One region of the Microbulbifer sp. SH-1 genome, then DNA from elsewhere that is predicted to be linked to it. Evidence: predicted binding sites of a transcription regulator. Region 1 holds the regulator's gene; the other holds the start of a gene.

What was found. Region 1 encodes FNR, which switches genes on or off when oxygen is low (the NO sensors DNR and NnrR bind a similar motif). Its sites were predicted from a motif close to TTGATNNNNATCAA; they were not measured.
Positions count from the first base shown of each region.
Region 2: GNX18_RS15920 (globin) is a predicted target of FNR. The motif match lies at 6,797-6,810, and genes of this name have one in related genera.

Region 1 covers NZ_CP046948.1:4,214,071-4,229,163, reverse strand. Annotated here, with positions in the region: gene GNX18_RS17380 (hemin ABC transporter substrate-binding protein) at 1-399, opposite strand, end outside; gene GNX18_RS17375 (biopolymer transporter ExbD) at 440-880, opposite strand; gene GNX18_RS17370 (MotA/TolQ/ExbB proton channel family protein) at 877-1,566, opposite strand; gene GNX18_RS17365 (energy transducer TonB) at 1,638-2,333, opposite strand; gene GNX18_RS17360 (TonB-dependent hemoglobin/transferrin/lactoferrin family receptor) at 2,608-4,653, shown strand; gene hutX (heme utilization cystosolic carrier protein HutX) at 4,904-5,416, shown strand; gene GNX18_RS17350 (HugZ family protein) at 5,431-5,985, shown strand; gene GNX18_RS17345 (hypothetical protein) at 6,090-6,494, shown strand; gene fnr (fumarate/nitrate reduction transcriptional regulator Fnr) at 6,512-7,249, opposite strand; gene hemN (oxygen-independent coproporphyrinogen III oxidase) at 7,345-8,745, opposite strand; gene mmsB (3-hydroxyisobutyrate dehydrogenase) at 8,871-9,779, opposite strand; gene GNX18_RS17325 (enoyl-CoA hydratase/isomerase family protein) at 9,846-10,949, opposite strand; gene ettA (energy-dependent translational throttle protein EttA) at 11,130-12,794, shown strand; gene GNX18_RS17315 (TonB-dependent receptor) at 12,960-15,093, opposite strand, start outside.
Region 2 covers NZ_CP046948.1:3,853,679-3,868,771, forward strand. Annotated here, with positions in the region: gene GNX18_RS15880 (DUF350 domain-containing protein) at 1-5, opposite strand, end outside; gene GNX18_RS15885 (hypothetical protein) at 219-608, shown strand; gene cyoE (heme o synthase) at 696-1,589, opposite strand; gene cyoD (cytochrome o ubiquinol oxidase subunit IV) at 1,615-1,956, opposite strand; gene cyoC (cytochrome o ubiquinol oxidase subunit III) at 1,956-2,582, opposite strand; gene cyoB (cytochrome o ubiquinol oxidase subunit I) at 2,579-4,633, opposite strand; gene cyoA (ubiquinol oxidase subunit II) at 4,637-5,566, opposite strand; gene GNX18_RS15915 (hypothetical protein) at 5,828-6,292, shown strand; gene GNX18_RS15920 (globin) at 6,286-6,684, opposite strand; gene GNX18_RS15925 (pitrilysin family protein) at 6,969-9,794, opposite strand; gene GNX18_RS15930 (CPXCG motif-containing cysteine-rich protein) at 9,941-10,147, opposite strand; gene GNX18_RS15935 (alpha/beta hydrolase) at 10,144-10,959, opposite strand; gene GNX18_RS15940 (phosphoglycerate kinase) at 11,284-12,456, shown strand; gene fba (class II fructose-bisphosphate aldolase) at 12,676-13,740, shown strand; gene GNX18_RS15950 (alpha/beta hydrolase) at 13,810-14,787, shown strand; gene rarD (EamA family transporter RarD) at 14,806-15,093, opposite strand, start outside.

The sequences.
Region 1 (15,093 bases):
ATCAATATTGCGAAGCAGCTCCTCCCCGCTCCCGGCCTCAGGCAGTTGCAGGATTTTTACGCCTGAATCCTGCAGGAGTTTCAGGGTAGTCGCCGGCCCCATGTGATCGCCCCCCACTAGCAACTGCGGGTTCTGCGCCAGCAGCCCCTCCACCGGTAACTGGCGGTAGTACCCCACCACCGGCAGCGGGCGGAACTCCGCTGGTAGGCGGGTGGAGGAATCCACCGCGATCAGGCTGTCGCCGCCGCCGAGTGCCAACACCAGTTCGGTGATGGAGTGGCCGGCACTGATCACCCGCTCAGGTGCCGCGGCGGCGGCAGCCCCGGTGAATACCAGCGCGGCGGCCGAGAAAAAGCAACAGAGTGCACGCGTCAGCGGCTGGAGGTTTGAAAGCGTCATAGTTCGAGTCCCGTCGATAAACATGGGGGTTGCGGATTACTTACCGTGCATCGGCCGCGCGGGGGTGTAGGGCGATTTCCGCCACTTCCACCCCTTGCTTCTGCAGCAGCGCAAACAGATCCAGCATGCGCTGCACCGGCACATTGCGATCGGAAGCCAGCGCCACCGGGCGCGCAGGCTCCGCCACCAATGCCGCCAGCAGCGCCTGCTCAAAATCCACCTGATTACTGTAGCCACGATCGTTGATACCCCACAGGTCGGGGCCGCGGTTTGACAGCGAGACAGTGAGCGGGTCCGTCGGCATCGACGAAGCGGCATGCTCGCTCGCCGGCAAATCCATCGGCAGCGATGGCAGACGCATATTTGCGGTGAGCAACAGGAACACCAGCACAATAAAAATTATGTCCAGCAGCGGTGTCAGGTCCGGCGCCAGGTTGGCAAGAGAAAACGCCCGCTCGCCCGGGGGATTGATATTGATCATCGCGCCGGCACCGCAAGATTCACCGGCGCACGCGTGCAGGAATCCGGGGTTTTACAGCAGGGGTCCACCCCCTCGAGCCACAGATTGCCGCGATTGAACAGATGCTCGAGATCCGCCACCACCCGGTCACTCCAGATCGCCAACAGGTGCGCGCCCGCGATGGCCGGCAGCGCCACGATCAGACCGGCCGCAGTGGTACTGAGCGCCATACCGAGGCCATCCGCCAACAGTGCCGGCGTCACCGGTTCATTGCTGCCAGAAAGACCGGCGAACATCCCGATCAATCCCAGCACTGTACCCAGTAGCCCCAGCAGCGGACTGATGATGCCGATCACCATCAACAGACGCAGGCCGCTGTGTAGCTGGCGGCGCTGATCCTGCAGCCACACCGCTGCGATTTCCTCGCGCTGCGGCTTGTCCATATGGCGGTGCTGCAGCAACAGCGCGATGGCGCGGCTCGCCAGTGCGCGCTCCTGTTCACACTGCTGTGCCAGCTGGTCCAGGCCGGATTCCTCGGTGCACTGCAGGCGCTTGAACGAGCCGCTGATACCACGGTGTGCGGTGCCCAACAGCAGCCACAGGCGCTCCCCCAGCAGCGCCAACGCCAACGCCGACACCAGCAGCAGCGGCCAGCCCACAGGGCCGAGCTGGGAAAAAAGTTCAGACCAGGTTTGATGCTCGAACATGTCGCTCTCTTGTGTTGACGGTGCCACTGCCTTTCAAGCGGCCACGCGATAACGCAGCACCGATGTATTCCCTACAGCGAAAAGCGGATCGGTAACTGCACGCGCGCAAGGCGCGCACGGCCGTCTTCCCGGTAGGGCAGGAACTCCCACTTTGCCACCGCGGTTAACGCCGCCTGGTCGAGACTGTCGACACCGGACGACTGCAACAACCGCCGCATCAGCTGCGCCCCGGTATGATCGAGCTGCACCTCCACCACTACGGTGCCCTGCTGACGGCGCTGGCGTGCCAGCTCCGGATACACCGGCGCGCCGGGCGGGTGGGCGAAAACCGGCCGCTCCACCAGCACCGGCTCTTCACTCACGTTTCGCTGGGCGCTTTGCGGGACCGGGGCCGCAGCAACATTAGCCTGCGCTTTCACAGCGGAATCTGTTTTGCTCCCGGACGTTGAATCCCGCTGTGCGGCAACCTCTTCATTCGCCACCGGTGCCTTTTGTTCCGGCGCTTTCCCGTCCAGTGTCTTCACCGGTTCTTTGTTGCCCCGCTCTTTTTTTGGCGCGGGAACCTCAACCGCTTGCTGCTCGGCAAGCCTTTCCACCGGTTGGGATTCGGTTTCTTGTTCCTGCGTTTCCGCCGCGAGTTTCAGCTGCCCCAACTTCAGCGCCACCGTGCCAGATGGCGCCCGCACCTCCTGTGCCGGTGCCGCCCACAACAGCCACGCGTGCAGCGCAAGGGAGCAGACGACCATCACTGTCAGGCGCAATTTCACGCGCAACCCTCATTCGCATCCGCAGACGCCATAGAAATTCAATGTGAAGTAATCCGGGGCGAACAGGTACGAGCGCCCCAGTTAGTGAACTACGGCAGCGAGCCTAGCAATTTGCCAATTTTTTATCAAATGATAATTGTTTGCATTTACAATCAGATCCTCAATTACTACCATTCGCCGCAACCGTACCAACCGCCAGCCACAGAAAAAATCGGCGGCCACGGAAACAATCGCACACCAAGAATGGACAATTTCCAGAAAGGGGACACCTTCCATGGGCCAAATCAAGACTTTTACTCTCAACCCTCTGGCCGCCACGGTACTGGCGCTGAGCGCCAGCGGTGTCGCAGCGCAGACCGCCGACAGCGGGCAACCGATCATCCAGTTCGGTGAAGTGGTGGTGGCCGCCGACCGCAACCCGTCGGCAAAAGAGAAAGACCCCAGCACGGTGGTGGTGGAGCGTGTACAACTGGAAGAGCAGCAGCCGGAATCCATTGCCCAGGCGCTGAAATACGAACCGAACGTGCAGGTGGAAGGCGGCCCCCGCTACTCCAACCAGTCCCCGAATATCCGCGGCCTGTCCGGTCTGCGCGTCCTGCAGACCATCGACGGCGCGCGCCAGAACTTCAATTCCGGGCACCGCGGTACCTACCAACTGGACCCGGAACTGCTGAAGCAGGTGGAAGTGAAAAAAGGCCCGGCCTCCAGCCTGTGGGGCTCCGGCGCCGTCGGCGGCGTGGTGGCGATGACCACCAAAAGCTCCGCCGACCTGCTGAAAAGTGGCGATACGTTTGGTGGCTATCTGAAACAGGAATTCGGCAGCAATGGCGATTCCTCCGAGACCACCGCCGCGATCTATGGACTGTCTGGCCGCTTTGATTATTTAGTGAATGGCAGCGTTGCCGATCACGACAACCTGGAAATCGGCGGCGGCGAAGAACTGGAAAACAGCGCCAGCGAAAACACCGCCCTGCTCGCCCGGGCCGGCTTCCAGCTGAGCGACAACCAGCGCTTCGACATTTCCTTCCGCCACAACAACCGTGAGGAGGGTGTGCCCTCCAACCCCAACAGCAATGTGGGCGCCCGCTCGCCGCTGGTGGAGCGCGATATCACCGACCAGAATGTGACCGCCAACTACCTGCTGCAAGCACTGGAAGGCAAACACACGTCAAAGTTCACGCTGTACCGAAACGACACCCAGTTCGACGAGTTCCGTCCGACACAGGGTGAGGGGCAACAGGACAACACCGAAGTACAGACAACCGGTATCGCCCTCACCAATTCTACTGACTGGGCCACCGACGGTTTCGGTGGCCAATGGATTTACGGTCTCGACTGGTATCAGGACGATGTGACCACGGTGCGCGACGGCGATAATCGCCCCGCCAACCTGAACGCCGACACCGACGTATTGGGCCTTTACGCCCAGGCCGACTTCACCTTCGCCGACGTCTTCACCCTGACCCCCGGCGTACGCTACGACCGCTTTGAAGCCAAGAGCCAGCAACTGGCGGACTCCGCCCGCGACGACAGCGCAGTGTCGCCATCCCTCACCGCAGCGGTGAAAGCCAGCGACTGGATGACCCTGACCGCCAGCTACGCCAAGGCCTTCCGCGCACCGGGGGTGGAAGAGATGTACACCCAGGGCACGCACTTCTGCTACTTCGGCCCCTTCTGTAACACCTTTATCCCCAATCCGGATCTGGAAGCAGAGGAGGCCCGCAATACCGAGCTGCGTGCGGACTTCGCCTTCCGCGGCCTCGTCAACAGCAACGACGAGCTGACCGCCAGCGCTGCGGTATTCCGCAACAAGGTGGACAATTTTATTGAGCAGTTGGTGGTGAATCCCCACGCCACAATGGGCTTCCCCATGAATACCACGTACCAGAACGTGGACGAAGCGGAGCTGAAGGGGTTTGAACTCGGCGCCAATTATCTGGTGAACGATCTGGCGCTGGGCCTCTCCTACGGCCAGACCGAGGGCCGCGATCTCTCCGACGACAGCTACCTGAGCAATATTCCGGCAGACAAGTGGGTACTGGACCTGGGCTATTACTTCCTGCAGCGCGACCTGAAGGCGGGCCTGCGCACCTCGATGGTTTCCGCGCAGGAGCAACTGCCGGAATCCGAGACCCGCGAGTTCGACAGCTACACCCTGGCTGACGCCTACGTGACCTGGGAGCCGGCCACCGGCAGCCTGAACGGCCTGAAACTGGCCCTGGCGCTGGACAATCTGGCAGACGAGGAATACCGCGTGGCCTTCCAGGAACTGTATATGCCGGGCCGCAACATTAAACTGTCCGCGAGCTACCGCTTCTAAATTCAGCACAGGATTTAGCACGACCTGAGCGGCCCCAGGGGGAATGTTCCGGCAAACGATTGCCGACAGGTTGTTTGCCGGAACATTACCGCTGGGGCCGCGCTGCTACGGAGCTCCACTACAAGTGAACTCCGTAGCCCGCCGAAGCAGTGGTGGCCATTGCGCAAACAACCTGTCGGCAATCGTTTGCGCAATGGCCACCACTGCTTCGGCTGGTTTGGTGGTTACTGAAATAGTTTTGGAATTGCTTATGCAAGAGCAGATAAAAGAATTACTCGACAGTGAATCCGGCTACACGCTGGAACAGATGGCGGACAAGCTCGACACCAGTGTGCGCGAGATCATCGCCCAGTTACCCGCGGAGATGGCCTCGCTCGCTGGTGGTGAATACGTCTGGAGTTTGATTGAAGAACTGCCCAGCTGGGGCAAGGTCACCACCATCGTGCAAAGCGAGGGGTCGGTATTCGAGTTCAAGGGCGAGTTCCCCAAGGGCAACATTGCCCATGGCTACTACAACTTCATGCACCACAAAAGTCCCTTCCATGGCCACCTGCTGGTGGACGGCATTGTGGAAGTGGCCTTTGTGAGCAAGCCCCACCGCGGCGCGGAGAGCCATTCCATGGTGTTTCTCGCGCCCAGTGGCAACTGTGTCTTCAAGGTATTTCTGGGCCGGGATACACAGCGCCAGCTGATTCCGGAACAGGTAGCGCGTTTCAAACAGTTAAAGCAGCAGCTGGCAACCGCCGGCACTGCACATTCCTGAGGGGGAATCTGACCATGAGCGAACACAAAGCGACACAGACTGAACATCCAAAAACTGACGACGGTGCAGATCTGGTGGCGGAGGTGCGCGATTTTATCGCCACACGAAGACTGCTGAACCTGGCGAGCCTGACGCCAGACGGCTACCCGCACGCGAGCACGGCACCTTTCCTGGCGGCGGATGGCAACTTTTACCTGTTTATTTCCGATCTTTCCGAGCATGCGGCGAACCTGAAAGCGCACCGTAAGGCTTCTGTGATATTTAATGCGGACGAGGCGGATACCAGGCAGGCGTTTGCGCGCTTGCGGGTGACCTTCAACGTGGAGGCGGGAATGATCGGTCGCGAGCTGCCGTTATGGCGGGAGCGCATCGAGCAACTGCGGGAGAAATTCGGACCGGTGATGGATCATCTGAAAAATCTCGAGGATTTCCACCTGTTCGAGTTGAAGCCAAGCGCAGGCCGCTATGTAAAGGGTTTTGGCCAAGCGTATGCACTGGAAGGTCTGGAAAAGCACGTAGCCCTGCACCTCAAGGACGGCCACCGCGAGAAGGACAGCGACGCGGCCTGATCTTTGCGACGTGATCCAGCGAATCCGGTGGCGGCAAAAAAACTGAAACGCAACTGCAATCGTCAGTTGCTATTTTGGTAACAAATAACCAAAGAGTAACCAACATGGATTCCCGTAAAGGCTATCTGCTGCCACTCGTTTTTCTCTCCGCCTGCGCCGCCAATCCGGCGCAGCAGCCGCTGACAGCAACCGGTACGCTGGTGCAGGAGAACGGCAAATATTTTCTGCTGGGGGAGGACAATCGGTATCACCTGAACCGTATGCCGCAGCTGAACTATGAAAAATACCTCGGCTACGAGCTGCTGATTCAGGGGGAGATTCCCAGTTACTGCCACCAGGCGTGGCAGGACTCCATCGTGAAGGTGCACGGCGGCGCAGAGATGGTGGACCTGAACCGGGTCGACTGGTCCGATTGCCTGGAGGCGAACAAGGTGAGCCTGGTGACCGCCGACGGCCCGCGCCTGGTGTACGACTGGGAAAAAATCGACCTGGAAGACTACTACTTCTGATTTTCCGCCCTGCCCGGTCAATCGCTGCAGCTGACGCCGGCCAGGGTTGCGAGGCCGGGTTTGTCGAGCAGGGTAATGGCTCTGCCCTGCACCTTGATCAGCTCTTGTTTCTGGAAGCGGGAAATCAAGCGGCTGACGGTTTCCGCGGTGAGCCCGAGATAATTGGCGATGTCGATGCGCGGCATGGTGAGGTTGAACTCGGTCGCCGAGTAACCGCGCCGCGTGTAGCGCTCGGAGATATTGATCAACAGGGCCGCCAAACGCGCTTCTGCGGAGCGCTTGCCAAGCAGCATGACCACGTCTTTTTCCTGCCGCAGTTCCTCCGAGAAGAGATTGAAAATCTGCTTCTGCAACCCAGGCACCTGCTGCGCGAGGATTTCCAGCTGCGCAAAGGGCAATTCGCACACGCTGCTGTTTTCCAGCGCCTCGGCATAGCTGGGGTGGGCCTGGGTGCTATAGGCGTCGAGGCCGAGCAGTTCGCCCGGCAGCGCGAAATGGGTAACCTGGGCGCTGCCATCGGCGGCGATGACCACAGACTTGAAACTACCGGAGCGGATGGCGTACAGGCTGGTGAATTTGTCGCCAGCGCGAAACAACTGATCGCCGGCTTTGATCACGGTTTTCTTGCGGGTGATCTGTTCGAGACGGTCAATATCCTGCGCGGTAAGGCCCGCGGGAAGGCACAGCGCCCTGACCGAGCAGTTGCTGCAACTGACCTTTGAGACCTGTTCCGCCGATTTTTGCTCATTACTCAAACCGATCACTCTCCCGGCGGCCACTCTAGCTACCGCTTTGCTGCTGAACCGCACCGCGTTGACTCCCTCTGGCAAATTGTATCCTCCCTGTCGTGTCATAACACCCGCGAATAGCGCCCGCCGCTGCCGCTGCGGTGCAGGTGCGCATCGAATGCGGCGGCCACATTGCGCAGGAACCAGCGCCCGCGCTCGCTGACGTGAAGACCAATCTCATCCAGCGCCACCAGACCGTCATCGAACATGGGCTGCAGGCGCGTCAGTTCATCGCGGAAGTAGTGTTCAAAGGGCGCGCCGGTGCGCGATTCGACCTCCCCCCGCTCCACGCGCAACCGACACATCAGTTCCATAATGAGCCACTGGCGCAGGCGGTCGTCGTCACTCAGCTTCCAACCGCGGGAAATGGCGTTGCCACATCCGCCCACCGCCGCGGTGTAATCCTTGACGCCGTGCTGGTTCTGCCAGTAGCCGTCACGGCTGTAGCTGATGGCGGAGGCACCCAGGCCGATCAGCGCATCCGCCGGCATCAGGGTGTATCCCTGGAAGTTGCGCGCGAGGCGCCCTTCGGCGGCAGCTTGCGCCATGCCGTCGTCCGGCCGCGCGAAATGGTCCATACCGAGAAAGTGGTAGCCCGCCCCCGTCAGCCGCCGGGTGGCGGCAAGCTGCATGGCGATCTTGTCGGCAGGTGGGGGAATCAGATCCGAGCTGATCAGGCGCTGGGCCTTGAAGCGCTGCGGCAGGTGGGCGTAGTGGTACAGCGCGATGCGGTCAGGGGCGTGCTCCAACACAATGTCGATGGTCTGCTCCAGGCTCGTCACGCTCTGCCCCGGAAGTCCGTAAATCAGATCGTAGGAGATGGAACGAAAGCCCCGCGCCCGCGCACCCTCAGTCAGTGCAAGGACGTCTTCAGGGGGGCAGATTCGGTTGACGGCCCGTTGCACAGCCGGATTGAAATCCTGAATCCCCATGCTCAAGCGGTTGAAGCCGAGGCGCCGCAAGTTGTCCAGCGTGTGCGGTGCGAGGGTGCGCGGGTCCGCTTCCACGCTGTACTCAACATCGTCCCCGACCTGCAACGGGAAGACTTCACCGAGACCAAGGATCAACCGCTCAAGGTCGCCGTCGTTAAGGAACGTTGGGGTGCCGCCGCCGAGATGCAGCTGGGTCACAGGCGCCTCGACGACACAATCGCGATACCAGCGCGCCTCTCGCAACACAGTCTCCAGGTAACTCGCTGCGGAATCGTACCTTTTGGTGACAACCTTGTTGCAGGCGCAGAAGTAGCAAAGGGAGCGGCAGAATGGTATGTGCACATAAAGAGACAAGGTCTGCGCTTGTTGCAACGCCGCCCAAGGCGGCGCACCGGAGCTACCCCCGCGCGCGTGCATAGGCACAAAGCGGTCGGCGGAGGGGTAAGAGGTATAGCGCGGGCACGGGCCGGCATAGCGCTCCAAGAGCTCGGGCGTAAGCAATGCCGGCGAACGCAGTTCCGCAGTTTCCATGTCTATTTCCGTCAGCCTCCTGTTTTCACCTCGGTTTCTGACCTCGGTGGCAAGCAGGCGGAGGCTAACGGAGCCGCCGATTCACTTCTTGATCTGGATCAAGTCTGGGCAAAATTCACCCGCGCTCAATTGCCCACCGGGCGGCGGAACAGGTTCTGAATACTGGAGAAATCCAGCACGCGGTTGATGGGGTCGCCGCCGTGCAACTGGTACAGGTTTTTTGCCAGTGCCCCCAGTGGTGTAGAAGAAGCGCTGCCGGCGGCGGTATCCATGGCGAGCCCGAGATCCTTCAGCATCAGCGCCACGGAAAAACCGCCCTGGTAGTCCCGCGCCGCCGGCACATTGTCCATCACGCCCGGATAGGGATTGTATTTTTCCAGCGACCAGTTGCCGCCAGAGCTGGCACGCATGATGTCCGACAGCACTTTGGGGTCGAGCCCGTTATCCACCCCCATCTGCAGCGCTTCGGCGGTGCCTATCATGTGAATCGCGAGCAGCATATTGTTGCAGATCTTCGCCACCTGGCCGCTGCCGGCGGGGCCCGCGTGAAAGACATTCGCGCCCATGGCTTCGAGCACCGGGCGCGCCCGCTCAAGTGCTTTTTCCTCACCGCCACACATAAATGACAGTGTCCCCGCAGCGGCCGCCGCGGTACCACCGGAAACCGGTGCATCAATCGCGTCGATACCGCGCTCTCCGGCAGCGGCAATCACCTGGCGGGCGTCGCTGGCGGAGATGGTGGAGCAGTCGATCAGCAGGGTTTTGGCATCCATTGCCTGCAACAGGCCGTGTACACCGAGATACAGAGACCGCACTGCTTCACCGTGGGGAAGCATCGACACCACCACATCTGCGCCGTTTATTGCGGCATGGGCGCTGTCTGCCCGACGACAGCCATTGGCGACTGCACTTTCCAGCATCGGTTTCGACACGTCAAACGCGGTGACTGAAAAACCGTGTTTCACCAGATTTGCCGCCATCGGCCCTCCCATGTTGCCGAGACCGAGAAAGGCGATTCTTTGTGACTGTTCCATTCTTTCAACTCCGTTTCTTTATTATTTTTCCTAAGGGATGACTTCCGCCGCCGGCGGACGCGTCAATTACAGATCCTGCAGCGGACTTCGGCTCCAGGGCTCGGCGAAACACGCGTCCACCTGCGCGCGCGTAACATCTTCAAGCTTCGCCGGTTGCCAGCGGGGATTGCGATCCTTGTCGATCAACAGGGCGCGCACCCCTTCTTTTACCTGGCCATTGCTGCACATATTTACCGCAAGTGCCAACTCCATCCGCAGTACATCCGCGAGCGACATGTGTTTGCTGCGGCGCAGCTGCTCCCACACAATCCACGCGGTGAGGGGGCAGCCCGCGCGCAGGGTTTTGGCCGCGCGCTGGAGCCATTCATCGTCGCCACTATAGTTGACGATGGTTTGGTATACGTCGGGCAGCGTCGCGCCGTCGGTCAGTTCCTGGATCACATCGTAGTGGACGCGCAGATTCGGTGCCGGGTGTTCACCGGCGGGCATTTCCCGCGACTGGACCGCCTTGCTCACCAGTACATGGTTCTGATCCTCGTCCGCGGTGAATGTCAATGCGGCCAGTGCATCAAGCAGGGCTTCTTTACCGGCGGCGGGCAACAGGCGATCCGCCATACCGCAGTAAAGCGCATCTGTGCCATTGAACTGTGCGCCGGTGAGGCCCATGAACAGGCCAGTGCGGCCCGGCATCCGGTTCAGAAACCAGCTGCCCCCCACATCGGGGAAGAGGCCGATGGTGATTTCCGGCATGGCCATACGGGTGGTCTCGGTGACGATGCGGTGGCTGGCGCCACTCATAATGCCGATGCCACCGCCCATAACGATGCCGCTGCCCCACACGACGATGGGTTTGGGGTAGGTGTGGATGCGATAGTCGAGGCGGTATTCGCGGGTGAAGAAGTCCTGCACGAACTGGCTGGCCCCCTGCTCGCCGTAGCTGCCGGATTCCCGGTGCAGCGCCACCACGTCGCCGCCAGCACACAGGGCCTTGTCGCCGGCGCCTTCGATCCAGATGCAGGCAACGGTGTCATCGGTTTCCCATGCGTCCAGCTGCGCAGCCATCCGGTCGATCATGTCGAGGTTGAGGGCGTTGAGGGCTTTGGGCAGATTGAGCGTCAACTTGCCGATGGCGCCCTGGCGCTCGACGAGCACGGGTGATTCCTGGGTCATACTGTTTTCCGGTTGTCTGGTGTGGGGCAAAGTTAAACATAGATGGGGGCTGGGTGGCATTACCCGGGGCTTCCCCTGCGGTGTTCCAGCTCGCCCACGGGTAGGTCCGATCGCAGGTTGAAGTTTCCCGCCAACCTGATAACTTGCGCCCAAATTCTGACCGACTGGAATCGATCTCTAATGGCTGAATACGTCTTTACCATGAACCGCGTGGGCAAGGTTGTTCCTCCCAAGCGCGAAATCCTGAAAGATATTTCCCTGTCCTTCTTCCCCGGCGCCAAAATCGGCGTACTGGGCCTGAACGGCGCCGGTAAATCCACCCTGCTGCGCATCATGGCCGGCGTGGATCAGGACTATAACGGCGAAGCCCGCGCCATGCCCGGTATCAAGGTCGGCTACCTGCCCCAGGAGCCGCAGCTGGACCCGGCCAAGAACGTACGCGGCAACGTGGAAGACGGCGTGCGTGAGGCTATCGACGCCCTCGCCGGCCTGGAGCAGGTTTACGCCGACTACGCCGAACCCGATGCCGACTTCGATGCACTGGCCAAGAAACAGCAGAAATTCGAAGACATCATCCAGGCCTGGGATGCGCACAACCTCGAGCACCGTCTCGAAGTAGCCGCCGACGCCCTGCGCCTGCCGCCGTGGGATGCGGATGTAAACAACCTGTCCGGCGGTGAGAAGCGCCGCGTGGCCCTGTGCCGCCTGCTGCTGTCGCGCCCGGACATGCTGCTGCTGGACGAGCCTACCAACCACCTGGACGCGGAATCCGTGTACTGGCTGGAGCGTTTCCTGCACGACTTCGACGGCACCGTGGTGGCGATCACCCACGACCGCTACTTCCTCGACAACGTCGCCGGCTGGATTCTGGAACTGGACCGCGGCCACGGCATTCCGTGGGAAGGCAACTACACCACCTGGCTGGAGCAGAAAGAGAAGCGCCTGGAACAGGAACAGAAGGGTGAACAGGCCCGCGCCAAGGCCATGCAGAAGGAACTGGAGTGGGCCCGCCAGAACCCGAAAGGCCGTCAGTCCAAGAGCAAGGCCCGTCTCGCCCGTTTGGAAGAAATGCAGTCGCAGGAATTCCAGGCCCGCAACGAGACCAACGAAATCTACATTCCGCCGGGTGAGCGCCTGGGCGACAACGTGATTGAATTCAACAACGTGTCCAAGGGCTTCGGCGACCGCCTGCTGATCGACAACCTGTCGTTCCGCGTACCCAAGGGCGCGATTGTCGGTATCGTCGGCGGCAACGGCGCGGGCAAATCCACCCTGTTCCGCATGATCAACGGCAAAGAGCAGCCGGATTCCGGTGAGATCAAAATCGGGGAAACCGTGCAGATCGCCAGCGTTGACCAGAGCCGTGAGAACCTGGACAACAACAAGACCGTATGGGAGTGCATTTCCGACGGCCACGATATTCTCAAGATCAACAACTACGAAGTGGGCTCGCGCAATTATATTGGCCGTTTCAACTTCAAGGGCAGTGATCAGCAGAAGCGCGTGGGCGAACTCTCCGGTGGTGAGCGCGGCCGCCTGCACCTGGCCTATACCCTGAAGCAGGGCGCCAACGTGCTGCTGCTGGACGAACCGTCCAACGACCTGGATATCGAAACCCTGCGCGCCCTGGAAGAAGCCCTGCTGAGCTTCCCCGGCTGCGCCATGGTGATCTCGCACGACCGCTGGTTCCTCGACCGCGTGGCGACTCACATCCTGGCCTACGAAGGCGACAGCAGTGTCGTGTTCTTTGAGGGCAACTACACCGAGTACCACGAGGATTTCGTGAAGCGGAATGGAGAGAATGCCACGCCGCATCGGATGCAGTATAAGAAGTTGAAGACCTGATAGTTCTTCGACCCACAGTAGAATCATGAAGCCCGCATACGCGGGCTTTTTTTATGTGCAATGACTGTGGAACTCGAGTTCAACACCATCCCTCAAAGCCCCGGCAACAAAAAAGGCAGCCCGAAGGCTGCCTGAAGAGGGTCACGATCCAATCAGAAAGATTTATTAAAACGAATAACGGGCGCCCAGGGCGAAGGTGCGGCTGAACTTGAAGTTGCCGAAGTTGTAGAGGTCTGAATACTCATAGTACTCATGAGACATCTCCTCGGTCAGGTTGGTGCCATCGAAAGTTACCACCAAGTTATCGCTCACGTCGTAACTCAGCTGGAAATCCAGGCTAGATTCGGGACTGTGATAGATACCTAGAGGATTGGCAAATTGTGGCGCCTCATTGGTGTAGAGGAAATCCTCACGCCATACATATGATAGGCGCATGTCAAGGTCATTCTTATCATAGGCGAGCACGACGCTGTAAGAGGTATCGGACACACCGAACATAGGCAGTGTATCAATACCTGTCACGACACCTTCGTCATTGACAACCGGGATATCCTGCTCTGAATCGAGGACGGTATAACTTGCCAGGACCCCAAAGCCATCCAGTAACGCCGGCAGGTTCTCTGGGAAATAGGTTATGCCCAACTCGACACCGCTCAGTTCACCATCGGATGCATTGTCCGGCTGACTCAGGATATAAGTGTATTCACCGATATCGGGAATATCGTTGGGTACGTCCACGGTTACGGAATTGCGGAAAGGCACTACCAATCCAGAGATATCTCGTTTGAACCAAGTGGCGTAGAGCGCGCTGGCATCACCGAAGTAATATTCCAGTGAGACATCCAGATTGCGTGACTCGGTTGGTTCCAGCTGGGAATTTCCGCCGACAGCAGTTCCGTAGCCGATGTCGGTCACATCAGGGTTGTATACGATGGTCGGATTCAGGTCGATGAAATTTGGTAAACGCAGAGTTTCACCGTAGCTGACACGTGCCATCAGGTTATCAGTCAAATGATAACGGAGTATCAAGCTCGGTAGCAGGCGTGACACATCACTGGATGACGTATCCCCTGTGAACTCAAGATCTGAACTGACAGTAAGGTACCGCAGGCCAAACTCCCCATCCAGCTCGCGACCACCAATCTCAGTGAAGAATTCGGTCTGGGCATAAATCGCAGTCTGGGTTTCGTCAATGTCAAAGTTTTTTGCGAGAGAAAGTTGCGCAGCAAGCGACAGTCCATAGGCACCGCGTAAGGTATCTCCATTGGCGCTCAACCAATCGGCATCAGCAACTGCCCAACCACCTGGCAGTCCGGATCGGCCGTCAAAAAAGCCTTCTGTGCCGGTCAGAATACCGGGGAAATCGGAAACTTTAAGTGTACAGGGATTTTCTTCTGCGAAGGTATCGCACCCCGCACTTGCCACCCTTGAACTTTCTGAAGCTGAGCGGCTGTCGTGGCGCAGGCCAAACTCAACTGTATTAAAAATACCCCAATCCGCGTCATAGCTACCGTCCACGGTAAAGGTAACGGCATCACCTTCCCGGGCGCTCGCATTGTCAAACATGGCGCTCATGTGCCAGAGAGCAGCGTTGGTGAGATCACTTTCATCGATGTCCGGGGTATTCGGATCATCGTAGAACACCATTTCCGGCACCCCGTCACCGCTATTAAAATCGACAAACATCCGGTTTACGCCGCTAGGGGCGCGTGCCGTCTGGAGCGCCATGAATTCATCTTCGAATTCACTTTTCTGGTAAACCACTTCGGATTCGAGGCGCAGGCGACTATTGATGTCCCACTTCCCACCCAAGGCATATACGAAACTGTCGGTTTTACCCTTGGTGTAATCGCCACTGGCAAACCCGTTAGTCGCATTTACATAGCGCTCTTTGATAATATTGGTGCCGTCAAACAGCACTACCGGGTCCGCAGGATCAACCGCCCACCAAGCGTCGGTGAATGTCAGCATCATACTGTTCTCGCTTTCCTGACGGTAACCGTTGTAGAAGGCCTCGAACAGATATTCAGACGAGTCGTTAGGTGCCCACTGCAGAGAGATATTCGCTGCGGGGCGTTCACGCTCACCGGTAAAATCATTTAGGATCACCGCATCTCGACCGAGCAGGTACTCGGTTCCATCCTCGAAGGTAGACCCCTCTTCAAATGGCAAACCACGATCCGTCCCAGGTTGCCAACCAGAGAAATAGCGCAAGAGTGGTTCGTCAGCGGCCAGCGTAGCAAATGGCACCGCAGCACCGGCTTTGGCCCCCTGATCCCGGAACGTGGTTCTGGCGTAG
Region 2 (15,093 bases), 360 kb from region 1:
TGCACGTTTTTTGTCCATTTTGAACCAATAAGGACTCAATTAGATCATATTGAAGACCAGTTTTCCGCTTTCTTAAAATGCGCAGTATTGACAAAACCAGGCTTCTGAAAAGGGTCGGTTGTGAACCACCGGATCAGAAAATTTATCGGGAAATTCGTTGGGGACGGCGGTCGGGCGTGAGTAGACTTCGTGGCACGTTGGAAGAGGAGGAGTTTTCCATGCGTTACTTAATACCTGTAGTACTGTTCTGTTCACTTTCCGGTGCCGCCCTGGCGCAGCAGCCGATATCCCAGCTTCCTGCTGGTGCTTCGGAAGTTCAGATCATGGGCACCACCTACTGGAGAAGTGGCAATAATTTCTATCAGTTCAACCAGGACACCGGCCTGTTCTATCAGGTACCTCAACCTACCGTACAGGCTCATAAGGACCGTGTATTGCAAGCGCATATGTATCAGCGCAGCCAGACATTGCCGGGTACAGGCCTGAGCAGTGATCAGCTTGAGGGTTGTCGGAACGTGGCAGCGGATAAATCCAATGCGGTCCCGAACCGGGGCAGTGAGGTATTTATCAATGCCTACAACAGCTGCATCCGGGATCTGCAGCGGTAAACGTCAAAGGATCTGTGAGAGCGAAAAGGTTTGCCGGTTAGCCGGCAAACCTTTTTATTGGAATGGTATCTGGTGGTCCATGCGGCATCAGATTCCCGCGAGATGTGGGGACGCGTTAGTTACGACTTCATTAAAGTCCAGCGCCATACTGACGCTGAGTGCGGTGATGATAAAGATAGAAAACGCGAACACCTGTCGCGCCCAGCTGTGAATATCCACATCCCTCCGGTAACCCCGCAGTGCCATCACCAGCCACCAGAAACTGGTGGTGCAGGCCACCGCCGTAAAAGCCACGCCGGTATAGCCGTTCAGTGGCAGCAGGATGCTGACCAGTGAAAACACCGCGATATACAGCACGATATGTAGCCTGGCCTTGCCGACGCCCTGCGCCACCGGCAGTACCGGGATATTCGCCGTTGCGTAGTCGCGGAAACGGAATATCGCAATGGCGTAGGAGTGCGGCATCTGCCACAGGCAGAACATCAGCAGCAGGATCAGGGCCGCATTGTCGCACTGGCCGGTGACCGCGCAGTAACCCACCACCGGCGGCACTGCACCGGAGAGCGCGCCCACCAACGTGCCGTATACGGAATTGCGCTTCATATACAGGCTGTAGACAACCACATAAATCACAAAACCCAGCGCAGCGAAAGCGACGCTGACGGCGTTGGTGAATACCGCCAGCAGCGCAAATCCCACAACGCCGAGCGCTATTCCAAACACAAGCGCCGCGCGCACCGAGAGGGCGCCGGTGACGGTCACCCGATTGCGGGTACGCTGCATACGCGCGTCGATATCGCGGTCGATGCAGTTGTTGATAGCGCAACCGGAGGCCACCACCAGTGACAACCCGATTACCGTGGCGGAAAACAGCTGCCAGTCGATGTCCCCGCGGGCGGCGAGAAAAAATCCCCCGGCGACCGAGATCAGGTTGCCGGCGATGATGCCCGGCTTGGTGACGTGAATGTAATGTTTGAGCATAGCCATTCCCGAATCGCCAAAAGCGTCAGTGCATCATCATGGCGTTGGAGGCGTAGATGATCCATATCGACAATCCAACCACCATGACGATGATCAATGCGGTAAACAGGAAGGCGAATGTGTTCGCACGCCCTTGTTCGGAGAAGTTCAGGTGCAGGAAATATTTGAGATGCACCACCACCTGCACGATTGCCATTGTCACCATCAGCCAGATATTGGTGGCCTTGTCGAATTGAGCGGTCATCACCGCCCAGAATGGAATGGCGGTGAGAATGACCGACAGTGCAAACCCCACCAGGTAAGACTTGACGCTGCCGTGATCCGTTTCATGAGAGTGATCGGCATGTAAATCTGTCTGCGCGCTCATTAAAGAACCCCCATCAGGTAGACAACGGTAAATACACACACCCAGACGATATCCAGGAAGTGCCAGAACAGGCTCAGGCAGGACAGCCGCGTGATGGTCTGTCTGCCGAGACCGCGCTTGACCACTTCGATCATCATCACCGCCATCCAGATCAGGCCGGCGGTAACATGCAGACCGTGCATGCCGACCAGAGCAAAGAACGAAGACAGGAAGGCGCTGCGCGACGGGCCATTACCCTCGGCGATCAAGTGATGGAACTCATTCACTTCCATGCCGATAAACACCGCGCCGAAGGCAAAGGTCACCAGCAGCCATCCGAGGGTGGCACCTTTGTTCTGGCGGTGTGCGGCGATCATCGCAAAACCGTAGGTGATGCTGCTGAACAGCAGTGCCGCGGTTTCGATAGCGACATAATCCAGTTCGAAAATATCGCGTCCAGATACGCCACCGGCAGTGTTCATAAACAGGACTGCGTAGGTGGCGAAGACTGATGCGAACAACAGGCAGTCGGTCATCAGATAGAGCCAGAAACCGAAGATGGTGTTCTCACTCGTGTCGTGGTGGTGATGATCGTGGTGATCCAGTGTCGTGTTGGCACCCTGATGTACGTGAGCGATCGCGGTCATGCGGACACCTCCTCGATAGATTCTTCGGCAGCTTTTTTGCGGCGCTTGGCCGGGGTGGCCTGGTGGTGAGCGGGAGCGGGATTCACATGGCGCAGGTGCGCGTATTCGATACGTGCGATTTCATCCGGTTGCACGTAGTAATCCACATTCGAGGCGTAGGCGCGCTGCAACAGAAAGACCACCGCGGCCACAAGGCTCGCCACCGCCAACCAGGTGATATGCCACACTGCGGCAAAGCCGAACGCGGTGGCTGCACTGGCGATTAGAATTCCGGCAGCGGTATTTTTGGGCATGTGAATGGGCGCATATTTGGCGGGGCGCTGGTATGCGGTGCCTTTTTCTTTCATATCAGTAAATGCATCGATGTCGTCCACCTGCGGCAGCACCGCAAAGTTGTAGAACTGCGGTGGCGAAGCGGTGGACCACTCCAGGGTGTGGCCGTTCCAGGGATCGCCGGTGAGGTCGCGGTTCTGCTCGCGGTTGCGAAATGCCAGATACAGCTGCACAAATTGCAGCACGATGCCCACGAGAATCACGAAGGCACCGGCACAGGCGATATACAGCCAGATATTCCAGTCGGGGTTGTCCGTGTGGTTCAGACGGCGGGTCATGCCGAGGAAACCCAGTACGTACAGCGGCATGAACGCCATATAGAAACCGATCTGCCAGCACCAGAAAGAGGCCTTGCCGATGCGCTCGTTCAAGTGGAAGCCCATGGCCTTGGAGAACCAGAAGGCGAAGCCGGCGAGGTAGCCGAACACCGCACCGCCAATGATGGTGTTGTGGAAGTGTGCGATCAGGAACAGGCTGTTGTGCAGCACATAGTCCGCCCCCGGCACTGCCAGCAAAACCCCGGTCATGCCGCCGATGGTGAAGGTCACCATAAAACCCAGCGTCCACAGTACCGGCACCGTCATACGCAGGCGGCCGCGATACATGGTGAACAGCCAGTTAAACAGTTTTACGCCGGTGGGTACCGCAATGATCATGGTCATGATGCCGAAGAAAGCATTCACATTGGCGCTGGAACCCATGGTGAAAAAGTGGTGCAGCCACACGATGAAGCCGAGGATGGAAATCGCACCGCTTGCCCACACCATGGATGTGTAACCAAAAAGACGCTTGCCGGTGAAGGTGGAAATTACCTCGGAGAAAATCCCGAACGCGGGCAGCATCAGGATGTACACCTCGGGGTGACCCCAGGCCCAGAACAGATTGATATACATCATGGCGTTACCGCCAAGATCGTTGGTGAAGAAGTGGAAATCCAGGTAGCGATCGAGGGTCAGCAGGCCCAGCACCGCCGTCAAAATCGGAAAGGAGGCCACGATTAGCACGTTGGCCCAGGTGCAGGTCCAGGTGAAAATCGGCATGTCCATCAGCTTCATGCCCGGTGCGCGCATCTTGAACACGGTCACCAGAAAATTCACCCCTGTCAGCAGCGTGCCGACGCCGGAAATCTGCAGTGCCCAGATATAGTAATCCACGCCCACGCCGGGACTGAATGACAGCTCCGACAGCGGGGGATAGGCGAGCCAGCCGGTCTTGGCAAATTCACCGAGACCGAGGGAAATATTGATCAGCACAGCGCCGCCCGCAGACAACCAGAAACTTAGATTGTTCATGAACGGGAAGGCCACGTCGCGCGCGCCGATCTGCAGCGGCAGCACGATGTTCATTAGCCCGATCATGAACGGCATCGCCATGAACATGATCATGATCACCCCATGGGCGGTGAATATCTGGTCGTAGTGCTCCGGCGGCAGATAACCGGCGGCGCCGTTGGTGGCCATGGCCAGTTGCGTGCGCATCATAATTGCGTCGGAAAAACCGCGAATCAACATGATCAGCGCCAGCAGGATATACATCACGCCCAAGCGCTTGTGGTCGACGGACGTTATCCAGTCAAACCACAGGGTGTCCCACTGTTTCGCGCGGGTGATGGCGATGGCGATGAGAATGCCGGCGATGCCGACCACCGCAAGAGTGCCCATGATGATGGGCTCATGATAGGGAATGGCTTCCCAGGATAAGTTTCCGAGCAGATTCATGGGTTACTCCTCCGCTTTGCCATGATGCATGGTGGGGTGCATGCCAGTGGCACCGTGCCCCATTTCTTGATGGACAGGGGCCTTGTTCCAGGTGTTGTAGTGCTGCATGTACTTGAACATGATCTGGTGGAACAGCCCGTCGCTCACCGCGCTGAAATATTCCACTGGGTGGTCTTCGCTGGGCTTGGCGAGCTCGGCATAACGGGTACTGTCGAGGGTTGGATGACCTTGTTTCATATCGCTTGCCCAGCGCTCGAATACTGCTTCGTCCACCGCTTTGGTTTCGAAGTGCATACCGGAAAACCCCGCACCGCTGTAGTTGGCCGAGAAGCCCTCAAAGGTGCCTGGCTCGTTGGCGATCAGGTGCAGTTTCGTCTCCATGCCGGCCATGGAATAGATCTGACTTCCCAGTTGCGGAATGAAAAACGAGTTCATGGTGGATTCGGAGGTGATCTTGAAATTCACCGGCACGTTAGTGGGGATCACCAGCTCGTTGACCGCGGCTATGCCCTGTTCTGGATAAATGAAGAGCCACTTCCAGTTGAGGGAAACCACTTCCACGGTGAGCGGTTCGCGCTCGTGTTCCAGTGGTTTGTAGGGATCAAGACTGTGGGTGGAGCGCCAGGTAATGACGCCGAGAATGACCACAATCACCACCGGGATAAGCCACACGGTGGCCTCGATCTTGGTGGAGTGGGCCCATTTGGGCGCATAGATTTCATGCTCCCGCCCTTCGCGGTATTTCCATGCGAAGTACAGGGTCATGACGATCACCGGGATCACCACCAGCAGCATCAGCACGGTGGAGATGATAATCAGGGATTTTTCATCGACACCCACTTGTCCCTTGGGGTCGAGCACGCCGCCGTCGCATCCCGCCAGTGCAAGCACGGCGGCAGACAGCGCAGCGTTTCTGAGGCTACGAATAAACACGAGGAGCATTCCTCTCGCTATGGAGGTTGATAACAACTACCGGGGGTAGTGAGAAATGCGCTGGCTAATTTCGAGCGAACAAGTCCAGCCCCTGCTGCCGCAGGCAGTCAGGTCAACGGATTTGTTGATTCCGGAAAAAATCAGCGCGCACGGTCGGAAAGACCGAACTGTTTACGCGCGGAAGGGGGGCGCCCGAGAGGAATGGGCGGAGCGGTGTGCGGAGCACAGTGCCGGAGTCGGCGGTTGCTGTGCGCGGAGAAAATGTTTGAAAACGGCGCGCAGGCTTCTGAAAAAACTGAGCAGCAGTTGCAGCCAGAAATGCCGGAAAACGAAGATGCTGGTAATCAGCAGGGCGGCGCAGGCAAGCGCGACGATGGTTTCCGAGGTGATGCCGCTTTCAAGGATCGGCATAAATTCAGCGGGGTTTGGCGGAAACCCGAATTGCAGCAGCAGGTTGGAGAAACCGAAGAAGGCGCTGCCCAGCAGCCAGAATACGAATGCCGCCTTGACCTTTGGGTCAAGGTTGGCCGGAGGTATTCCGGGGGCATTGGTAAGACGGCTGATCGCTTTCAAAAACTCATCCAGCGGGTAGTGCTTGCAGGTGACACCCTGCGTCTTGAACCGGGGATTCGTTCAAAGAATGTACTTTCCCCGGCGGTTGCGCGCGAAGCCTACCAAACAATCCCGGGGTGTACAAAGGGAAACCGTCTGCTGACCGGTCAGTAGGCGCCGCGGATCAGCTCGATTCCCGGTTCGAGTGCCCGGCGCCAGGCCTGCGCGGTGGCGTCCTCAAAGTACGGGTCGTATTGCTGCAGTGTTGCCAGCAATGCGTCGAGCCACAGGCCGTACCATTTCGGGCGGATATTGTAGCCGCTGCGGGAATGACTACATCCCAGCGCGCGCAGCTTGGTATCCGGCATGCCGCGAGCGTGCAACACCAGCTGCATGATGCCGTTGCGCAACAGATGCCGCTGGGCGGCCATGTCGGTATTGGCGAACAGTGCACGGATTTCTTCGGAGCTACCCATGAAACGATCATAAAAATCGACAAAGAAATGTTCGTTATTACAGCAGCGTCCATAGCTCTGAAACACCACATCGCTGTCGGCATTCCCCATCGTGGATCTCCGTGAATTTTGATACCAGTAAATACGGTCGGCGGTGCACCGCCCTCTACGCACGTCGCTGATCGAGGCGGGGGGATTCTATTGGCAGGGTTTTTGGAGAAAATTGATCTAGATCAAGCCGGTTGATTAAATTGATCTGGATCAATTCGCTCTTTCTGGTAGTAAAAAATTTTCCATGGGCTCGGAAATAGAAAAGGGGCCCATTTGGCCCCTTTCTTTTGCTTGTTGTACTCAGCTGCAGTTTTTGCCTTTGTTGGGACTTTCCCGGTAGTTGTTCAGCTGCCGCCCGCTATTGGGTGTCCGTCCACATTCAGCTCGGAAATAGTTCCAATTTCCAGTTGTGCGATTTTTTCTGCAATTTTTTCCTTGTCACCCACTATCACCCACACAAATTGTTCCGGCTTGATGGTCTGCTTCGCCAGTTTGCGTACCCGCTCCAGGTCGATACCGCGCACCTGCTCGGCGTAGCTGTCCATGTAATCCAGTGGGCGTTCATAAGTGACGAGGGATGACAGGGCGCCGGCCACAGCGTTGATGGTTTCAAAGCGCCCTGGCAATTCGTTGATGCGTTTGTCCTTCAGTTTCTGCAGTTCATCCGCCTTGGCTGGATTACTGCCGATATACGCGCGCAGTTCCTTTTGCAGTTCCGCGAGGGATTCACTGGTCTTGTCGGTCTGCACCGGGGCATACACCAGCAGTGGTTGCTGGCCTTTGGCGCCGGTGAGGAAGGAGTAGGCGCCGTAGGCCCAGTGCTTGTCCTCTCGCAGGTTCATATTGATGCGCGCGGTAAAGGTACCGCCCAGAATATCGTTCATCATGTGCAGGGTTTCGCGCTCGGGGATTTTCTCCGAGGGTGCGAGCAGGCCGCCGATGATGATGGACTGTTCCGATCCGGGTTTGTCGATCAGGTAAACGCTGGCTTTTTCCGGCAGCGCCACCTGCGCGAGATTTTTCATCGGCTTGGCAGATTGCGGTGCGGTCCAGTCGGCGAAGTGCTGCTGCAGTTTTTCCTGCAGTTGCGGCATGGTGATGTCGCCGGCAACGATCAGGGTGGCATTGTCTGGGCGCAGCCAGGTTTGGTGGTAGTTCATCAGGTCGCCGCGGGTGAGTGTGGCGATGGACTCCTCGGTGCCGCTGCCGGTAAACGGAATGCTGTAGGCATGCCCCTCACCGTACAGCAGCGGCGGCAGGTTGCGCAGGGCCATCTGCACCGGTTTGGTTTTTTCCTGCTGGATGCCGGCGATCCAACGGCTGCGCTTGCGCTCGATTTCTTCATCGGCAAACGCGGGGTTCAGCAGCACATCCGCGAACAGTTCGATGGAGGCGTCGAGATTACTGGTGAGGGCGTTCAGGCTCACGCTGGAAGTATCGAGGTCCGCGCTGGTACCGATGGTGGCACCGAGGATTTCCTCGCGCGCGCTGATCTCCAGTGCACTCAGGTGTTTGGTGCCTTCCTTCAGCATGGACATGGTGTAGCTGGACGTGCCGAGGCGCGCGCCCTGGTCCGCGGCGTAGCCCGCGTCAAATTGCAGCTCCATGTTCACTACCGGCACCGAGTGACGCTCGGCCAGCACGATCTTCAGGCCGTTGGGCATTTCCGCGGTCTGGATATCCGGGAAGGGCACTGACGGGAAGTCGCCCAGCGCCGGCAGTTTGCTGCGGTCGGCGCCGCTTGCAGCGGTTTTGTATTCAGGGAAGGGGTGCACTTCGATCACGTGATCACCGCTCGACAGCCACCTCTGTGCGGCGGACTGCACCTGCGCCTGTGTCAGTTGCTGGCGGTGCGCCATCGCTTCCAGGTAGCCGTTGGGGTTGTCCAGATAGAGCTCGCCGCGGGCGAGGATCACGCCCTTGCCGCTCCAGCCGCCCACTTGTTCCAGGGCACGCGCGGTGGCGGCGTAATCGGTCATGTTGACCCGCGCCAGCTCTTCGCTGCTCGGGCCCTCGGCGAGAAACTTCTGCAGTTCCTCGTCGATAGCCGCTTCCACAGTGGCGAGATCCACACCGGGTTTGGCGTCGGCCACCACCTGGATCATCGACGCCAGTTCAAATTCGTATTCAGACACGTACACACTGGTGGCGATCTGGTCCTGGTAGACCAGGCGTTTGTACAGCCGCGAGTTTTTGCCATCGCCGAGGATGGAGGCGGCGAGGTCGATGGCTCCCGCGTCTGCGTGGCCGATGTTGGGGGTGTTCCAGGCCTTGTAGATGCGCGACTGCGCCACGCGGTCAAACATACTCTCGCGGGTGGACTGGTCGCGCTTGGCGATCCACGAGTCCTTCTTCGCCAGCGGCGGGCCCGCGGGAATATCACCGAAGTATTTGCTCACTTTCTCTTTCGCGGTGGCGACATCGATGTCGCCCGCCAGTACCAGCACAGTGTTGGCCGCGCCGTAGTAGGTTTTGAACCACTCGTGCACGTCTTCCAGGCTCGCTGCATTGAGATCTTCCATGGAGCCGATGGTCTCCCAGGAATAGGGGTGGCCGGCGGGGAAAATGGCCTGCTGCATCTTGCCCATGACCTTGCCGTAGGGTTGGTTTTCCCCCTGGCGCTTCTCGTTCTGCACTACACCGCGCTGCTCGTCGAGTTTTTCCTGGGTGATCACACCGAGCAGGTGGCCCATGCGGTCGGATTCCATCCACAGGGCCATGTCCAGCGCGTTGCTCGGCACCGTTTCGAAATAGTTGGTGCGGTCGAGCCAGGTGGTGCCGTTCATGCCGGTGGCGCCGGCCTGTTCGAAGGGCTTGAAGTATTCGTCGTCGTAATTCTCCGAGCCGTTGAACATCAAATGCTCGAACAGGTGGGCAAAGCCGGTGCGCCCGGGTTTCTCGTCCTTGGAGCCCACGTGGTACCACACGCCCACAGACACGATTGGCGCCTTGCGATCCTCGTGCACGATTACCCGCAGGCCATTGGGCAGGGTGAATTTCTCGTAATCGATACTGAGTGCTTGCGGGGTGGCTGCGGTGGACTGCAGTACTTCTGCGGCGCCTTTGTCGGGCGTGGAGATCTTGCCGCTTTCGTTGCCGTTGTTGTTGGGGTCGCCGCAGGCGGCGATGGCGAGGGCCAGGGTGGCTGGCAGCCAGAGTCTGTTTGCCATAACAGGTTTCCTTATTGTATTGGCTTTCATTATTCAGGGTGTTGTGCGTTCGAGACCGCACCGCGGAGATATCCCGCGAACTTATGTCGACGCCTGTTTATAGTTGCCGGTGGGAGAGGCTGCAATGCCGGGGGACCATCTCCCGGCTAAACGTCGCCCTCGTGCTTGAACTCCACCGTCCAGTGGCCTTCCATATCCTCACTCACCAGAACCTGGATGGGCCGACAGCACACAGCACAGTCTTCGATGTAGTGCTGGCTGCCGGCGGAAGTGTCGATGAGCATCAGGATGGTTTCGCCGCAGTAAGGGCAGCGATCGCTGAACTCCTCAATCTTTCCTGTGGGTCTATTCATGGCTCCTCCTCTGAACCGGTTGCCGCGGGCAGGGCCTCTAGGTAAGGCGCGGCCCAGGCCGCGAGGGTGTCAGCCACGTACACCGCGTCTTCCCGCCGGGTGAGCAGGTGATCGGCGCGATCCAGGCTGATAAAGCTTTTGGGATGCAGGGCGCGGTTGTAGATATCGGCAGCCTCGTCGATGGACACCACCTGATCTACCGGTGAATGGTAGATCAGCAGCGGCCGTCCCAGACGGTGGATATAGCCCTCGACGATGGATTCCACGTCGTCCACGAACTGCTTGCGGATGATGAACGGTCGCCCGGACAGTTTCACCTCCGCCCTGCCCTCGCTCTGGATGGTGTCCAGTGCGCAGGAAAACTGTTTCAGCACATGTTCCGGGTCCGCCGGTGCGGCGATGGTGACGATGGCCTTTGCCTCAGGCACCGATGCCGCTGCCGCGAGCACGGCAGCGCCGCCCAGACTGTGGCCGATCAGCAGGCTGGCGGGTTGATATTCGTCGCGCAGGAAACTGGCGGCACTTTCGAGGTCTGCCACATTGCTGGAGAAGTTGGTGTCGCTGAAGTCTCCCTCGCTGTCGCCGAGGCCGGTGAAGTCGAAGCGCAGGGAGGCGATGCCGTGATCCGCCAAGCGGCGGCAGATACGGGAGGCGGCGAGCACGTCTTTGCCGCAGGTGAAGCAGGGGGCGAACAGCGCGAAACCGAGCGGGGAGCCCGCCGGAGTTTCCAGAATCCCGGCCAACCGTTCGCCGCGGGCATTGGGGAAGGTCACTTTGTGGCGGCGATTGCGGCCGCTGCCGGCGTCGGACATGGACACTCCTGTCTATGGGTAATGGTGCGCATCCGCGAGGGGCTTCCGGGCAATGGTAGAGAGCCGGAATTACCCGGGCAACGCACCACCGCGAACTTTTTTGCCGTCTTGTAATAATGACAGCGGTGTCAGATCGTTTTGCGGAGTGTGCGGTAATTCATTTACAAAACGGGTTGATATACTCCGCGCCGAATGCCCAGTGGCCCCCGTGTGGGCAGGGACAATCGCAACAGCTTATAATCCGCGCCCGCTTTCTCTGGCCTGAGCTGGGAAGGTCGGAGTGAGTAAGTATTCAGCAACCAGAAAGCAAAATGAGGATTGGCTATGGCGGTTAAATTGATGAAGGACCAGGATCTGGCGGGCAAGCGCGTACTGATCCGCGAAGACCTGAACGTGCCGGTAAAAGACGGAGTGGTGACCTCCGACGCACGCATCCGCGCGGCACTGCCCACCATCAAGGCCGCCGTAGATGCAGGCGCCAAAGTCCTGCTGATGTCCCACCTGGGACGCCCCACAGAAGGCGAGTATGAGGAAGAGTTCTCCCTCGCGCCGGTGGCCGCGCACCTGGGCAAGCTGCTGGGCAAAGACGTGCCGGTGATCAAAGACTGGCAGAGCAGCGCGGAACTTGCCTCCCTGGAAAATGGCGAGGTCGCCCTGCTGGAAAACGTGCGTTTCAACAAAGGCGAGAAGAAAGACGACGAGGCGCTGGCCAAGCAATACGCGGCCCTGTGTGACATCTTTGTAATGGACGCCTTCGGCACTGCACACCGCGCCCAGGCCTCCACCCACGGAGTGGCCAAATTCGCCCCCGTCGCCTGCGCCGGCCCGCTGCTGGCGGCGGAACTGGACGCGCTGGAAAAAGCGCTGGCGAATCCGGCGCGCCCGATGGTGGCCATCGTCGGCGGCTCCAAAGTCTCCACCAAACTGACCGTACTCGAGAGCCTGTCCGACAAGGTGGACCAGCTGATCGTGGGCGGCGGCATCGCCAACACCTTCCTTGCCGCCAGCGGCAAACCGGTGGGCAAGTCCCTGTGCGAGCACGACCTGATCGACACCGCCAAGTCACTGATGCAGAAATGCGATATCCCGGTACCCACCGATGTAGTGACCGGTAAGGAATTCAGTGAATCCGCCGCGGCGGAGACCAAGCCGGCCGACGCCGTGGCCGAAGACGACATGATCTTCGACATCGGCCCGGACACCTCCGCGGCGCTGGCGGAAATCCTCAAAAACGCCAAGACCATCATCTGGAATGGCCCGGTGGGCGTGTTTGAATTCGACCAGTTCGGCGCCGGTACCGAGCACCTGTCCCGCGCCATCGCCGCGAGTGACGCCTTCTCCATTGCCGGCGGCGGTGACACCCTGGCCGCGGTCGACAAGTACGGCATTGCCGACCAGGTTTCCTATATTTCTACAGGAGGGGGTGCCTTCCTTGAGTATGTGGAAGGCAAGGAGCTGCCGGCGGTAGCGATTCTGGAAACCCGTGCCGGCGAGTAATCACCCGCGTTATTGGGCATCCGGGACGCGCAATCGTCCCGGATGCGCAGCAAGAAGTACTCGTTTGTAAGTAGTACCCATCATTAAAAAGAGATGCGGCCGGAGCCTGGCTCGAGGAACCGCACAACTGAGTGGGCCGCTCATAGAGTTCTGTTACCGACCTCTATGAGCGGCCCACTCCAATACCAGCTAAATTTCGACGAGAAAGGGTTTTTTTTCATGGCTTTAATCAGCTTGCGCCAACTATTGGACCACGCTGCCGAGTTCGGCTACGGCGTGCCCGCGTTTAACGTTAACAACCTGGAGCAGATGCGCGCGATCATGGAGGCGGCGGACCAGACCAACTCCCCGGTCATCGTGCAGGCATCCGCCGGCGCACGTAAATACGCCGGCGCCCCCTTCCTGCGCCACCTGATCCTGGCCGCAGTGGAAGAATTTCCACACATTCCGGTGGTCATGCACCAGGATCACGGCACCAGCCCCGCCGTGTGTCAGCGCTCCATCCAGCTGGGCTTCAGCTCGGTGATGATGGACGGCTCGCTGATGGAAGACGGCAAAACTCCGTCCTCTTACGAGTACAACGTAGACGTGACCCGCCGCGCGGTGGACATGGCGCACGCGTGCGGCGTGTCTGTGGAAGGTGAGCTGGGCTGCCTGGGTTCCCTGGAAACCGGCATGGCCGGCGAGGAAGACGGTGTCGGCGCCGAGGGCAAACTGTCCCACGACCAGCTGCTGACCGACCCGGAAGAAGCCGCCGACTTCGTCAAGAAAACCCAGGTGGATGCGCTCGCTATCGCCTGTGGCACCAGCCACGGCGCCTACAAGTTTTCCCGTCCACCGACGGGCGACATCCTCGCCATCGACCGTATCAAGGAAATCCACGCCCGCATCCCGGATACTCACCTGGTCATGCACGGCTCCTCTTCCGTACCGCAGGAGTGGCTGAAGGTGATCAACGAGTTCGGTGGCGAGATCCCGGAAACCTACGGTGTGCCGGTAGAACAGATTTGCGAGGGCATCAAATACGGTGTGCGCAAGGTCAATATCGACACCGACCTGCGCCTTGCTTCCACCGGCGCGGTGCGCCGCTTCCTGGCGGAAAACCCATCTGAGTTCGACCCGCGCAAGTTCCTCGCCGCCACCACCAAGGCCATGAAGGAAATCTGTGTGGCCCGCTATGAGGCCTTCAACACCGCCGGCAATGCCAGCAAGATCAAGCCGATCAGCCTGGAAACCATGTTCCAGCGCTATGAAAAAGGCGAACTGGTGCCGAAGATCAATTGATCTCAGTGGCATGAAAAAAGGGCGAACTTCGGTTCGCCTTTTTTTTAGAAAAAGCAGTACCATTGGGTCATGGATCTGCTCAACGACCTCAATGCCGTCGAGATAAGTCCGGTTATCCGCCGGCCGGATTACTCCGCCCTGCGCAGCCAACTGCCGCAACTGGACTTCGCCTGCGACCAGCCCCTACCAAAATCGGTAGTCTCCTACCGCAATTTCTATCGCCTGAATTTTGATGAAGCCAGCGCTACCGGAATTGGTACTTTCAGCGCCGCCGGCTTTGAGCTCGTCGCCCAGTACTGGCTGGTGCAGAACCCCACAGGCACCCTGTTTATCTGCCACGGCTACTTCGATCACACCGGCGTCTACGCCTCCGCCATCCGCTTTGGTCTCGAACGCGGTTTCAATGTCGTTGCGGTGGATTTCCCCGGACACGGATTGTCCAGCGGTGAGCCGGTGGCCATCGACAGCTTCATGCAGTACCGGGAAGTGCTGGAAGCCCTGCTATGGCGAGCGCGGGACCGTATGCCGCAACCCTGGCACGGGCTGGGGCAGAGTACCGGTGGCGCCACGCTGCTGGCCTACCTGCAGTTCAGTCACTGGCAGCCGTTCGACAAGGTCATGTTACTCGCGCCGCTGGTGCGCCCGGCCAACTGGCATTTGCGCAAGTGGATGTTCTACCTGGGACGCTTCCTGATGCCTCGCCCCAATCGCGGTTTCAATATCAACACCCACGATGCGGAGTTCGCCCGCCGCCAGGCCCACCGCGACCCACTGCAATCGCCGGTGATGTCGATTCGCTGGCTTGGGGCGATGGTGGACTGGTTGCATCTGTTTCCCAGGTCCGCGCGCAACCTGCGCCCGATTCTCGTGGTGCAGGGCACCGACGACAAAACCGTAGACTGGCGCTACAACATGCGCGTGATCCGCGACCGTTTTCCCAACAGCAAGCGGGTCATCGTGCGCGGTGCGCGCCATCAGATGATCAATGAGACCCAGCCCTACCGGCAACAGATCATCGCTGCCCTCGACGGCTGGCTCGCGCAGTAATTCCTCTTCTCGATTTCCCTACAGTGCCGTCTTCCGCAGCTGGTGCCGTTTGCGCCGCTGTAACAGTGCGTCCGCGGAATACAGCAGCAGCGCAAACCACACGATGGCGAAGGTGATGAGTTTGTTATCGCTGAGCGGTTCGCCGTAATAAAAGGTGGCCAGCAATAACATCAGGGTCGGTCCCAGATACTGCAGGAAACCCACGGTGGAGAGGTTGAGGCGGCGCGCAGCGATATTGAACAGCAGCAACGGCGTCAGGGTGACGGGGCCGGCGAGCAAAAGCAGGCCGTTCAGTTCCCAGCTGTT